Regions from separate parts of the Paenibacillus sp. FSL H8-0034 genome, predicted to be linked through region 2. Evidence: riboswitches for the same ligand, from Rfam matches in the RefSeq annotation. Region 2 holds a riboswitch; the other holds the start of a gene.

Region 1 (6,727 bases), 5.4 Mb from region 2:
TGGATATATCCAGTCAAAATGTCAACGGGGAATGGGATTTGGAAACGAATCATGGCAAGATGAATCTAGCCCTCCCATCCAATGGCGATTACAGAGTTAAAGGAGAGGCCAATAAAGGCAATATTCATACCGAATTACCTCTGCAAGTTCGCAAGGATAACATAGAAGGCAGTATCGGCAGTGGCAAAAGCCTGATTAAATTGAATACCAAGGGATCGCTAACGATAACTTCGGTTAAATAAAGCAATTCATTCAAAAAAGTAAGAGTTTCCAACAGTTTATATCATTCTGTACATTGACAAACAGCTTAAAACCCGCTTAAAATGAGGCGATAACCTTTTACTGAATGTTAGGCGGTGAGACAGCATGGATTTACGAATGGAGCAAGCGTTAACAAAGCTGAAGGCGACTGGTGTACGCATGACCCCTCAAAGACATGCAATTCTCGCCTATCTGCTGAATACCATGACACATCCGACAGCGGATGAGATTTACAAAGCCCTGGCACCACGTTACCCAAGTATGAGTGTGGCTACGGTCTATAACAATTTAAAAGTGTATATTGAGCTGGGACTTGTAAGGGAAATGACCTACGGTGATCATTCAAGCCGTTTTGATGCGGATATGTCCGACCATTATCATGCGCTGTGTGAAGAATGCGGCAAATTGGTCGATTTTGCTTATAAACCATTGAATGATTTGGAAATAACAGCCGGAGTGGAAACTGGTTTTTTGATCAAAAGCCATCGTGTAGAAGTATATGGATTATGTACCGACTGTGCAGCTGCACGACAGGTATAGGAAGATTACAAGACGACCAGCCGGATTTGCGGTATAATGGACGTGTCCCAAGCGCCTTGCTGGACAAGGGCCTTGGACGCGTTCTTTTTGTGTTGTCCATACCGTCATCATGGGAGTGAAGCGATGGAATCGGATTACTCGAACCACCTGTTGAAGCCAAGGAAATCAAAGAAGTTACGCTTTATTGTATTATCATTACTAATTGTCATTGTATTAGGTGTAGGCTTTGGTTATTATTGGGCCAAATTCGTACCTACCGGCAAGCATGAGAAGCCTACATTTGCGGGATTGGTGAAGCCTGTTTTTTATCAGGGTGAGATGCTGGAGAAGCCTGCCATGGGTAAGGAAGAGAGTCTCAAGCTGCCGTTTGACACGGTGAAGGAACTTATTGATCCAAGTATGATTCATGAATCAGCGAGCGAATCGACGATTATTACGACACAGGACAAAGTCATTCGTTTGAGAACAAGTCAATTAACGGGCATGTTGAATGAAAAACCGTTTACACTGAAGTTTCCATTGGAAAAAGTAGAGGGTACCCTGTATTTGCCGATGGAGCCGATCAAGCAGCTTTACCCTATTGAGCTTCGTGAATCACCCGAGACAGGTGCAGTTATCCTCGTTAAAGAAGGAAATACCCTGGAATGGGGCAAGACGTTAGCTTATCCGGATAAGCCTTCCAAAACCATTCCGATGCGTAAAGAGGCAGCTATTAAATCTCCGATCCTTGTTGATATTAAGCAGGGTGAATCGGTAATGATCTGGTCCGATGATAATCCTGAATGGTACCGTATACAACTTAGCAGCGGCTATATGGGGTATGTTAGAAAGGAGCACCTGACGCCTGACCGGAAGGAAACGCTGCCCAAACAAGTGCCTCCACCAAGCTTTGTCCCTGCCAAACCGATCACTGGCCCCATCAATATGACCTGGGAGCAGGTATTTAACAAAAATCCGGATACGACGAAGTTTACGCCGATGCCTGGACTGGATGTCGTCAGTCCAACCTGGTTCTCACTGGAGGATGGGCAAGGTACGATCAAAAATATCGGGGACCCTGCTTATATCAAATGGGCACACTCTAACAACATTCAGGTTTGGGGGCTGTTCAGCAATGGCTTTGAACCCAAACGCACAACCGAAGCTCTATCTACCTATGACAAAAGAATGAAAATGATCAAGCAGCTGCTCAGCTATGCACAGCTTTATTCGCTTCAGGGGATCAACATTGATTTTGAGAATGTAAATCTGGATGACAAAGATGAACTGGTACAGTTTGTTCGTGAGATGGTTCCGCTCATGCATGAGCAGGGGCTTGTCGTGTCGATGGATGTAACTCCCAAATCAACCAATGAAATGTGGTCCATGTTCTATGATCGCAAAGCACTTATAGAATCACTTGATTATATGATGTTGATGGCTTACGACGAATTTTGGGCAAGCAGCCCGACCTCAGGCTCGGTGGCTTCGTTGCCATGGGTGGAAAAAAGTTTGACCCGAATGATGAGTGAGGATAAAATTCCAGCCTCCAAGCTGATTCTTGGCGTTCCCTTTTACACGCGTATTTGGACCGAGGAGCAGGTTAACGGTAAGACCAAGGTGAGCTCTCGATCCGTTTTTATGGAAGCTCAACAGAGGATTATTAAAGAAAAGAACTTAACCCCCAAATTTCTGCCTGAAGCAGGGCAAAATTACGTGGAATATAAAGAAGACGGCAAGCTGAACCGGATTTGGATGGAGGACGAAGTTTCCATGAAGGCAAGGGTTGATTTGGTGAATAAGTACCAATTGGCCGGAATTGCCTCCTGGCGCAGAGGCTATGAGCTTCCGCCGATCTGGAGTTTGATTAATAATGCTTTACAGTAAGTTCTGATCCAGAGGCACATATATGACAAAAAAACCGACGTTTCAGTGCCCTTGAAGGCATTGAAGGTCGGTTTTTTTACGATTAAATCAGATGCCGCTTTCGGTGAGTTGCCTTAAGCGTTAGCGTTAGGATCATGCTTGGGATCCAGAGAAAGAATCGTTTTACAAAACATGCAGCGATCGGTCTTACCCAGCATTTTGGTGGGCTTGCCGCATTCCGGACATTCGATGACGGTCGTACTGGTAGACATCATGCCCGCCCAAAAATAAACCGCCATACTCGCGAGCATCGCGATGGCACCGATAACCATGAAGATTCCCGCCATAATTTTGCCGGCAGTACCCCAATTGAATACAATCCCGGCCAAGCCGACAATCATGAGCAGCATACCGCCCATCGTCAACAGTAAGCCCCATAATCTGAACTCGTTCACTTTACTTGATTTGAATTTCATGAATTCACATCTACTTTCGAATAAATTGTGAAGATTGTCACTTGGTGCATGCAGGAAACCGCCTACTTTTGTAGAAATATGTTGTATCATGAAATCTATTAGGAGGCTGCAGCGATGAATGCCATTAAGGAACAGCTGGTTGCCAGGCTCCGAGAGAATGAAGCAGTTACCAGTCTGCTGGCCGTAGACAATCCGTCTATTTTTTCAGCGGTAACCGATGGCTTTGATCTCCTGCTGCTTGTCATTTCGAATGAAGTCCAGAAAACCGATCAACAATATCATTATATAAAAGACGACCGCCGTATACAAGAACGTTGGATCAGCCCGTCAACATTAGACTATTTTATATTGCACGGAGAGCATCGCAATCTTATCTTCTGGATCTTAAAAGGAGAGATTCTTCTGGATCATAACCTGTATTTGGAAACCTTACGGCACCGGACGCTGGAATTCCCTATGGAATTGCGGGAGCATAAGCTGTTAATTGAGTTTTCAAAATTTTTAAGGAGATATTTGCAGAGCAAGGAATACATATTGGAGAATCATTCGCTGGATGCCTATAACAACATCCTAGAAGCACTCCACCACTGGGCGAGAATCGTCATTATCGAGGCAGGCATTCATCCTGAGGTAACGGTCTGGCGTCAGATCAAATCGATTAATCCCGGTGTATACAAGCTGTATGAAGAGCTGACCATGAGTAAGGAAACAATCAAGCAAAGGGTTCAACTGGTGCTGCTGGCGTGTGAGTTTTCAGTGATGTCCAAGATGGAGCGCTGCTGTAAAAGAGTTCTCGATCTGCTATCAAGCAGCACAGAGGCATGGAGTCTTCAGGAGCTTCAGCAGTCTGAGGTGCTCTCCGATATCAAGCTGGAGCTGCCTTTGCTGTTGAATAAACTGGTCAAAAAGCAGCTGGCCAAGGAAGTCATCTATGCGATGGACGAGGATGTTACATTATTGGAAATCCGTTACACGCATATTTAAACCACATATTATGTATGGAGATTCAATGCGACAAATGTTTATTCTTTTGATATAATATCGATAATTGAATACCCACTGGGGGAGCCTCTGATGTTGAGGCTGAGATAAGGAAGTACATTCCTTGACCCTTGGAACCTGATCGGCATGCGGCTAGCATGCTTCTGGATGATACCAGCGTAGGGAAGTGGACGAGCGCAGAGCCTGTTGTTATGGGGTGTTAATTGCGAAGTCAACCAACCGATGCGGTTGGTTTTTTTGTTGATTTATGATCAGAAAGGCAGGTGTTTTATATGCTATTAACCATCAATGGGGAAGAGCGAGAGGTGGAACAGCTTTCAACGGTTGCCGAGTTGCTAACCCTGTTTAAGCTGGAACAAAAAATCCTGGTCATCGAATTGAATAGGGACATTGTTGACCGTGATGCTTATGCCAATACGCCTTTACAGGAAGGTGACAAGCTGGAAATCGTGCATTTTGTTGGCGGGGGCTAAATCCAACCTCCATACATAGGGTTACGAGCTGGCATGTCTGTTTCTTAATAAGAAGTGTAAATAAATGTAAGCAATAACATTGGAGGGTTAAGGTATGAGTGATGTATTAAAAATAGGACCGTATGAGTTTAAATCGAGATTGCTATTGGGAACAGGGAAGTTTACGGATTTGGGTGTGCAAAATCTGGCTGTGCAGGCTTCTGAAGCTGATGTTTTAACATTTGCTATCCGCAGGCTGCCTATCGATAACCCGGAGGCACCTAATTTTTTAGAAACGCTTGATTTGAAAAAATTCACGCTGCTGCCTAACACTGCAGGTGCTTTTAGTGTAGAGGAAGCGGTTCGTATCGCCAAGCTTGCGCGAGCTACAGGTTTGTGTGACATGATTAAGGTTGAAGTTATTGGTGATCCGAGAACATTGCTGCCCGATCCAATCGGTACATTAGAGGCGACCAAAATTTTGGTGGATCTCGGTTTTATCGTATTGCCATACACATCCGATGATCCGATATTGGCGCGAAAGCTTCAAGAAGCCGGTGCGGCTGCAGTTATGCCGGGTGCATCGCCAATTGGCTCCGGACAAGGAATCGTCAACCCTAACCAGCTACGATTTATTATTGAGGAAGCCAAAGTCCCTGTTATTGTTGATGCTGGAATTGGCAGCCCATCAGATGCAGCTTTAGCAATGGAGCTCGGTGCTGATGGTGTGCTGCTTAATACAGCAGTTTCAGGTGCCCAGGACCCTGTACTCATGGCTGAAGCCTTCAAGCTAGCCGTTATTGCGGGTCGTAAAGGCTTCCTGGCCGGACGTATTGCCAAGAAGAGGTATGCTTCTGCCAGCAGCCCAATTGAAGGTATGATTGAATAATTAATCGTTACCTTGGAACATAATAAAGCTTGGGAGATTAGAGCGTTTGCGCTAGGGATGGCAGGCTCTTTTCTCACCATAAACTTATTTTCGATTTAGTGCTTGACTTACAAACACAGTATATGATACATTACTTCTCGCCGCTAAAAACGGTACAAGCATTAACAAGCAAGTCGAGTGTTATGAAGTTTAGAAGAAAAAAATAACACTTGCATTGAATCGGGTTAGTGTGGTATATTAAGAAAGTCGCCGCTAAAATTAATTCAGATAAACAACTTAATTGAAGCTGACGAATTTATTGATTTCCAAAATGCATGACAGATATAGATTGTCCTTTGAAAACTGAATCAACGAGTGAGTAAATAGCAGTACAAGAGAATGCAAATTCTCGTCAGCAGTGAATGAGTACAAATCAAAGTTCTACCTTAATGGAGAGTTTGATCCTGGCTCAGGACGAACGCTGGCGGCGTGCCTAATACATGCAAGTCGAGCGGATTGTTCCTTCGGGAACAGTTAGCGGCGGACGGGTGAGTAACACGTAGGCAACCTGCCTACAGGATCGGGATAACTACCGGAAACGGTAGCTAAGACCGGATAGGTGATTGAGACGCATGTCTGAATCAAGAAACACGGAGCAATCTGTGACCTGTAGATGGGCCTGCGGCGCATTAGCTAGTTGGTGAGGTAACGGCTCACCAAGGCGACGATGCGTAGCCGACCTGAGAGGGTGAACGGCCACACTGGGACTGAGACACGGCCCAGACTCCTACGGGAGGCAGCAGTAGGGAATCTTCCGCAATGGACGCAAGTCTGACGGAGCAACGCCGCGTGAGTGATGAAGGTTTTCGGATCGTAAAGCTCTGTTGCCAGGGAAGAAAGGCCAGGAGAGTAACTGCTCCTGGATTGACGGTACCTGAGAAGAAAGCCCCGGCTAACTACGTGCCAGCAGCCGCGGTAATACGTAGGGGGCAAGCGTTGTCCGGAATTATTGGGCGTAAAGCGCGCGCAGGCGGTCATTTAAGTTTGGTGTTTAATTCCGGGGCTCAACCCCGGGTCGCATCGAAAACTGGGTGACTGGAGTGCGGGAGAGGAAAGTGGAATTCCACGTGTAGCGGTGAAATGCGTAGAGATGTGGAGGAACACCAGTGGCGAAGGCGACTTTCTGGACCGTAACTGACGCTGAGGCGCGAAAGCGTGGGGAGCAAACAGGATTAGATACCCTGGTAGTCCACGCCGTAAACGATGAGTGCTAGGTGTCGGGG
Region 2 (6,727 bases):
GGCAAAGGGAGATAGATATGGCGTTCCAAACGAGCGCAAATTGATGAGATGAAGATAAATTAGAATCATCCCGCAGGAAATCCCGAATAAACCAAAAATCCCCGCTAAAATCATGATTGGAAAACGCAGCAGCCGAAAGGCCAAACCAAGATCGAAGTGCGGACTAATAAAAGAGGCAATACCTGTCAACGATACAATAATTACCATCGCTGCCGATACAATGCCCGCTTGAACAGCCGCTGTGCCTATAATGAGGGCCCCGATAACGGACACAGCCTGACCGATTGCTTTGGGAATTCTCACCGCTGCCTCCCGTAAGGCTTCAAAAGAAAGCTCCATCATAAACGCCTCAATAAGAGCGGGAAAGGGTACAACTTCCCTGGATGATGTTACCGTGATCAGCAGCCTTGCCGGAATCATCTCCGGATGGAAGGTAGTAACTGCGATATAAATAGAAGGTAATAATAGTGACGCCAACAGAAAGATATAACGAATCCAGCGGATCCATGTTGCTGCAATATACCGCTGATAATAGTCCTCAGCGGATTGCATCAGCATGAACAAAGTGGTAGGCGCAAGTAGAACGATTGGTGAGCCATCTACCATAATAGCCACTCTTCCTTCCAATAAGGAAGCTGTAACCGTATCCGGACGCTCGGAATACTGCAGCTGCGGAAAAGGCGAAAATGGGAAATCTTCAATAAAATCCTCCAGATAGCTGTCAGCCAGAACACCATCGATTTCAATTTCTGATACTCGTTTATTCACTTCATCAACTAGCTCTTGCTTGCAAACTCCCTGAACATAAGCGATAATCACTTTGGTTTGTGTCTTTGTACCGATCAGCAGCATTTCCGTCTTAAAATCAGGCGTTTTCAGTCGTCTTCGGATCAGGGTCAGGTTGATTTCCAAATCTTCTATAAAAGCTTCCCGCGGCCCCCTTAAGACTGCTTCATTAGGCGCTTCCACAATGGATCGTGTCTGGAAAGAAGAGAATGGGATTTCGAGCAATCTTGGTTCACCCTCAACAAGCAATAACGCATGTCCTTTTAGAACAGCACTCACCCCCTCCGGCAGGGTGGATAGCTCTGAAAGGTCGGTAACAGACAGCTGCTTCATATTAAAAATTTGATTGCGGAATTGATTTGGATCTTGAGCAGAGAGGGATAAAATACGAGCCAGGACTTCCTCTTGAATCGTTTTCCGGTCAATCATGCCTCGCAAATAGATCAATGCACACGCTTGATCAGGACCCGCAACGAATGTATGATAAACCACATCGGAACAGTTGGTTAATTGTTGACGAATCCAGTCCAGTCGATTTTTTAGCGGTCCAGTGTTGATTATGGAATTCTCAGAGTCGGTTAGACCCTGATTATTAGGCGAAGCTTCCTTATATTTCTGCTTTATGCTCCTTCTAATTTGTTTGTTGATAAGCCATTTAAATAACGACATGATGGGGATATCCTCTCGTCATAGCTGTAATCCTTCCATATTCAAACAGATCATCTACAATTTAGTATCCCCGTGAAACGAACTACTTATTACAAAATGGCATGTATCGTCATAGGTATGAAAAAAGCTGTAAATGACACAGGTTCCCCTGTTTCATTCACAGCTTGTTATTGAACTTATTAATGATAACGAACTTTACACATTTGGCTCTTGTTCCTACGCACCATAGGTTGGCCAGGTTTCGTGTGTATAAGCCATCTCCCAAAACTTATATTCATAATGGCTGCTAATTACAAAATGCCGTTTCATACGCTCACGGTCTGCAGCTGTAACCTGTTCGGCAATTTGATCTAACCGATTAATTTGCTCCTGAACCAGCTCACCAAAAGCTTCGCCCCCATAGGTGCTGATCCACTGCGAATAGATCGGCTCCTCGGGCTTATAAACCTGCAGACGCTCGCCAATTTCATGATACAGCCAGTAACACGGCAGGATCGCCGCTACAATATCGCCTAAATGCCCGGTATAAGCCGCACGAAGCATATGTGATGTATAAGCATAAGCCGTTGGTGAAGGTTCGAAGGCTGCTCGTTCCTCATCGGAAATACCCAACTGCTTCGCAAAGTCCTCATGCAGCGACAATTCGGCATTGTACGTGCTCTGCACATGGGCAGCCATCCTGTTGGAGTCAAACAAGCTGTCGGCCTTAGCCGCACCAAGCGCCTGAACCCGAGCAAATTGAGATAAGTAATACGCATCGTTCAATAAGTAATGACGGAAGCAGGACAATGGCAGTGTGCCTTTGGCAATTCCTTGTACAAAAGGATGCTCAAAGCTGGCCTGCCAGCTTACATCGACAGCTTGACGCAATTGATCACTAAACTTCATGGACATTGCCCCCTTGTATTGTTTTCTTGATCCTCGAACTTTATTATCCATTCACTTGATATCTGACATCACCGATATGAAAATAAGGAGCGTGCTGACCGGTATACCAAGCAGCACCCAGCAGCACCGCCAAATAGAGGACCAAACCCAAGTCGGCGACGGAAAAGCCGATACGGTAATAATAAGTACGCTGACGTACGGTCGAGAAGCGCTTCGCCTCCATCGCTACTGCAATCCGCTGTGCACGGCGAATACTTTGTGCCAGCATGGGAATGGCATATACTCTCAGTGTATCGTAGATACCACGCAAGCCCAGGCGCCGCTTCACGCCACGAACCTTCATAGCCATCTGCAGCGTTTGAAACTCACCGATCATCATCGGCAGGAGGCGCAGCGCTGCCATAAAGCTATAAGCATATTTGGCCGGCAGCTTGCACTGCTGCATCAGCGAATAAAATAAGGCAACCGGTCGGGTCGTCAACGCAAACAGCAAGCCGCTCAGTGCCATGTTGACGGTTTTTAAACCGATATGAACCCCACGGAAAAAGCTTTCCTCGGTCACACGTATAAGTCCCCATTGCAGCCACACTGCGTCTCCTTTGCCGAACATCATCATCGACATCGATGAGGAGACAAACAGCAGACCAAACGGGAGACATAGCAGCAGCAGCCTGCGTATCGGGTGCCCCGTACAGCAGAGCAGCAGCACCAATTGAACGGCCGTAACATTAATAAGTACGTTAATATTGTCGGTCAGCAGCACTACAAAAAACATGGCAATCGACAACAGCAGCTTCAATCCGGGATTGACACGGTGCAGCCAGGTTTCCTTGAAATCCAAAATATGATGCACAATATTCCACTTCCTTATCAACCTTCACTGGACACAGCAAGCCTTTATAAGCTTCGCTTATAAGATGCCCTCTCCGACAAGCTCTATCTCGTCACCAGCCCTTTTATTCATGCGGTCATCTCTATCAGCAATTGAAATCAGATAGTCTGCAGGGCTAAGATCTGCTGCAAGCTTCCCATGCTCCACGACCCACACACGCGTCGCAAAATAACGGACAATATCCAAATCGTGGGTAACCATAACGATCGACGTTCCTTTTTGCCGCCATGCTTCCAGCTTCTCCAATATGGCGAAGGTATTGGCAGCATCCTGCCCAAAGGTCGGTTCATCCAGAAGCAGCAGCTTCTGATCCTTGAACATGGCAGTGGCAACACTGAGCCTGCGTTTTTGACCAAGTGAGAGCTGGTAAGGATGCAGAGCTCTCTGCCCATAGAGATCAAACTCAGCTAGCAGTGCCTCAGCTCTACTTGTAAAATCAGCTTTTCCATCAAGCTTGAAACCAAAAGACGCCTCATCGATCACCGAATTGGTCACAAATTGCATTTCCGGGTTTTGGAATACATATGCCGCTGTCTCTGCCACATCTTTAAAGCCCCGTACCTGCTGACCCAGCAGCCTGTAGCTGCCGCTTGTCGGGATCAACTGCATCATGGCCTGCAGCAGCGTGCTTTTGCCTGCGCCATTATGACCGACAACGGCAATCCATTCCCCGACTGTCAGGCTTAGCTCAGCGACTGCGATCTTGGTCACCCGACGTCCTTGATAACCATTGAAGTTATGCAGGGCCAATGTCGCTGTATCAGCAATAGCAGCGGATGCCGTCTTACTGCTCAGTTCATTGCTTCGTCTACTTGCAATTTCTTTAAACAGTGGCTCATCCGCATAGTGCTCCCATACTCCAGGATACCATATGCCATATTCCTGAAGCTCCGCTCGGTAATCAGCAAAAATCATTGTTGGAGTACCATCGGCCAATATCTCTCCATACTTATTAAACAAGATGACACGATCAACAAAATCGATGATCTCATCAATTTTATGCTCGACAATGATGATTGTCTTGTCCTGCCCGACCGCTTTGATCGTATCCCATACTTCCCGGGTTCCTTCCGGATCAAGCAGTGAGGTGGGCTCATCCAGAAACAACACCTCCGGCTTTAAAGCCAGTACAGATGCTATAGCCAATCGCTGCTTCATCCCTTGCGACATGGAGCCAATCGGTACGTGATTTTGTTCAAAATTCAGCCCAACCTCGCGAAGTCCACTCTCGATAAGCTGCGGCATTTCTGCACGCGGCACTCCCAGGTTCTCCAATACAAAGGCCATCTCTTCATCCACAAAGGGCATGCAAAACTGCGTATCCGGATCTTGAAACACATAACCCCAGGAGGAGGGGATCTGGATAGCATCACATTTCATCGGAATCTCAATTGCCTGTGGAATTAAGCCTGTCAGCACCTGCAGTAAGGTTGACTTGCCGCATCCGCTTGGTCCCAGCAGCAGCACCTTCTGCCCTGTATACAATTCAATAGATAGATCCTCGAACTGCAGGGAAGGACTTCCTGCAAATTTCAAGCGCAAGCCCTTGACTGAGGCACATACGTCCATCATTGCTTACGCTCCAGCGCATCGAAGTCAGCCTGGCTGGCTGGACGGACCAGCTGGGTAACACCCGTTGCCTCCAGTGCCTTCACAAGGCCGTACGAGCACAGTCCAGTAAAGAAGATCGACCCGATAATCCGGAATACAAAGTACAAAATCAAATTCCAGGATTCGAGGTCTAGCAAATAGCCTTTGAAGGCATCAAACACAAGCGATGCAATAGCGGAAGCTACACCAGCCAAGCAAGCAGCTGTGATCGAGAAACGACGATAAGCAAACAGCAGAAAGATCAATTCCGCTCCAAGTCCTTGGGCAATCCCATAGGTTAATGCTTCAACCCCGTACTGAGAGCCTGCGATCAGCTCACCGGAAGCTGCAGCAATTTCTGCAAGCAGCGCTACACCCGGCTTACGAATGATCAGAAAGGCAACAACAGCCGCCATAAACCATACGCCGTACATCAACTGATCCAGCTGGAAGCCTGCGAGCTTCACCACATTGGACACATCTCCCCACAGACGATAAATAATCGCAAAAACAACAGAGATGACGACCGTGACCAGAATATCAGTCAATTTTAAACCTTTGGACATATAATACCCACTCCTTCGATTATGGGGGCTGTTTGAACCGATAAGTGAGCGCCAAAAAGACCACTCCCATATCGGAAGTGGTCTGCATGTATAAATCCATTACACGCTTCGAGTGCTCTCCACTTCCCTACGCTGGTTTCATCCAGATCAGGTTCAGAGGGTTTAGAATCTATGGATTCAGTCTCAGCCCAAATGGCTCCCCTAGTGACAACCTTCATATTATCAGGTTTGATCAAAATGTCAACGACAAAAAAATAAGACAAGCCCGCATTTAGGCCTGTCCATAATTCCATTAAATCGAATATATGCATAAGATCAATTCATGACACGGCTGGCTTATTCGAAAAATGTATATTCCCATTCGCCTTCTTCAGCAGTCCATGAAGTGGCGTCTGTGTACTCAGGTACACCGTTGAAAATCAACGTGTATTCCTTGAATTCTGTTGGTTTCAAATGCAAAGGCAAATCCGTGAAATATTGATTAGCTACTTCTTTGGAATCACCAGCATCGTTGTGAAGAATGATTTTTACGCTTACTTTTTGAACAGAGTCGATGTTTTTGCCGCCTGTGTTGCTGAAATTACCAATAGCAGTCAGATTGCCATCCTCGTAAGCTACGGAAGTGATGACAAAATCAAGTGCTGCCGCAGCAGTTTCCTCAACTGGTGCAGGAGCTGCCGGTTCTTCAGCTGGTGCAGTAGCATCTTCGAAGTATGTAAATTCCCAATCGCCTTCTTCAGCAGTCCAAGAAGTTGCATCAGTATACTCAGGTACATCAGCGAAAGTCAAAGTGTACTCTGCTGCTTCACCTGGTTTGATATTCAGCTTTAAGTCTGTAAAATAGTGGTTGGCTACTTCTTTGGAATCACCAGCATCGTTGTGAAGGATGATTTTAACGTCTACTTTTGTTACATCCGCAATGTTTTTGTCCCCTGTGTTCTTAAACTTACCAACTGCGGTCAAGACACCATTCTCATAAGCTACCGATGTAATTTCAAAATCCATGGCCGCATCAGCAAATGCCATTGAAGACAAACCAAGCAAACAAGCCCAAAGCATAATGGAAACCGTTAGAAACTTTAATACTTTTTTCATCAATTTTCACTCCTATTTTATATGTATTAAGACCTATTTCCTAAACATTATAAGCTGATTTTCTTAATAAAAAAGAAATATAAACAATACTTTAGAATTAAATTGTCGAAAATGTGTATAATTTTAGACAAAATTGCATATAAAAGCCGTTCATCTCCTAATTGGACATGAACGGCTCTAGGATTCACTATTATCACTTATAAATAAGTCTCAATATAACGCATCATCGCCTCTTCATGAA

What was found. A riboswitch is a leader RNA that binds a small molecule or an ion and turns the genes downstream of it on or off. The one in region 2 is predicted to bind thiamine pyrophosphate.
Region 1: linked by a shared signal. The riboswitch ahead of thiS (sulfur carrier protein ThiS) and the one ahead of NST47_RS09585 (ECF transporter S component) in region 2 are both predicted to bind thiamine pyrophosphate.

The regions. Positions count from the first base shown of each region.
Region 1 covers NZ_JBBOBS010000001.1:7,455,348-7,462,074, reverse strand. The annotation lists gene NST47_RS33365 (DUF4097 family beta strand repeat-containing protein) at 1-242, shown strand, start outside; gene NST47_RS33360 (Fur family transcriptional regulator) at 367-801, shown strand; gene NST47_RS33355 (glycosyl hydrolase family 18 protein) at 925-2,667, shown strand; gene NST47_RS33350 (DUF2614 family zinc ribbon-containing protein) at 2,781-3,122, opposite strand; gene NST47_RS33345 (nucleotidyltransferase-like protein) at 3,237-4,106, shown strand; TPP riboswitch at 4,174-4,306, shown strand; gene thiS (sulfur carrier protein ThiS) at 4,397-4,597, shown strand; gene NST47_RS33335 (thiazole synthase) at 4,692-5,465, shown strand; rRNA gene NST47_RS33330 (16S ribosomal RNA) at 5,891-6,727, shown strand, end outside.
Region 2 covers NZ_JBBOBS010000001.1:2,102,059-2,108,785, reverse strand. The annotation lists gene NST47_RS09605 (spore germination protein) at 1-1,455, opposite strand, end outside; gene tenA (thiaminase II) at 1,672-2,343, opposite strand; gene NST47_RS09595 (energy-coupling factor transporter transmembrane component T family protein) at 2,387-3,196, opposite strand; gene NST47_RS09590 (ABC transporter ATP-binding protein) at 3,254-4,804, opposite strand; gene NST47_RS09585 (ECF transporter S component) at 4,804-5,391, opposite strand; TPP riboswitch at 5,499-5,604, opposite strand; gene NST47_RS09580 (hypothetical protein) at 5,728-6,486, opposite strand; gene NST47_RS09575 (acetylxylan esterase) at 6,684-6,727, opposite strand, start outside.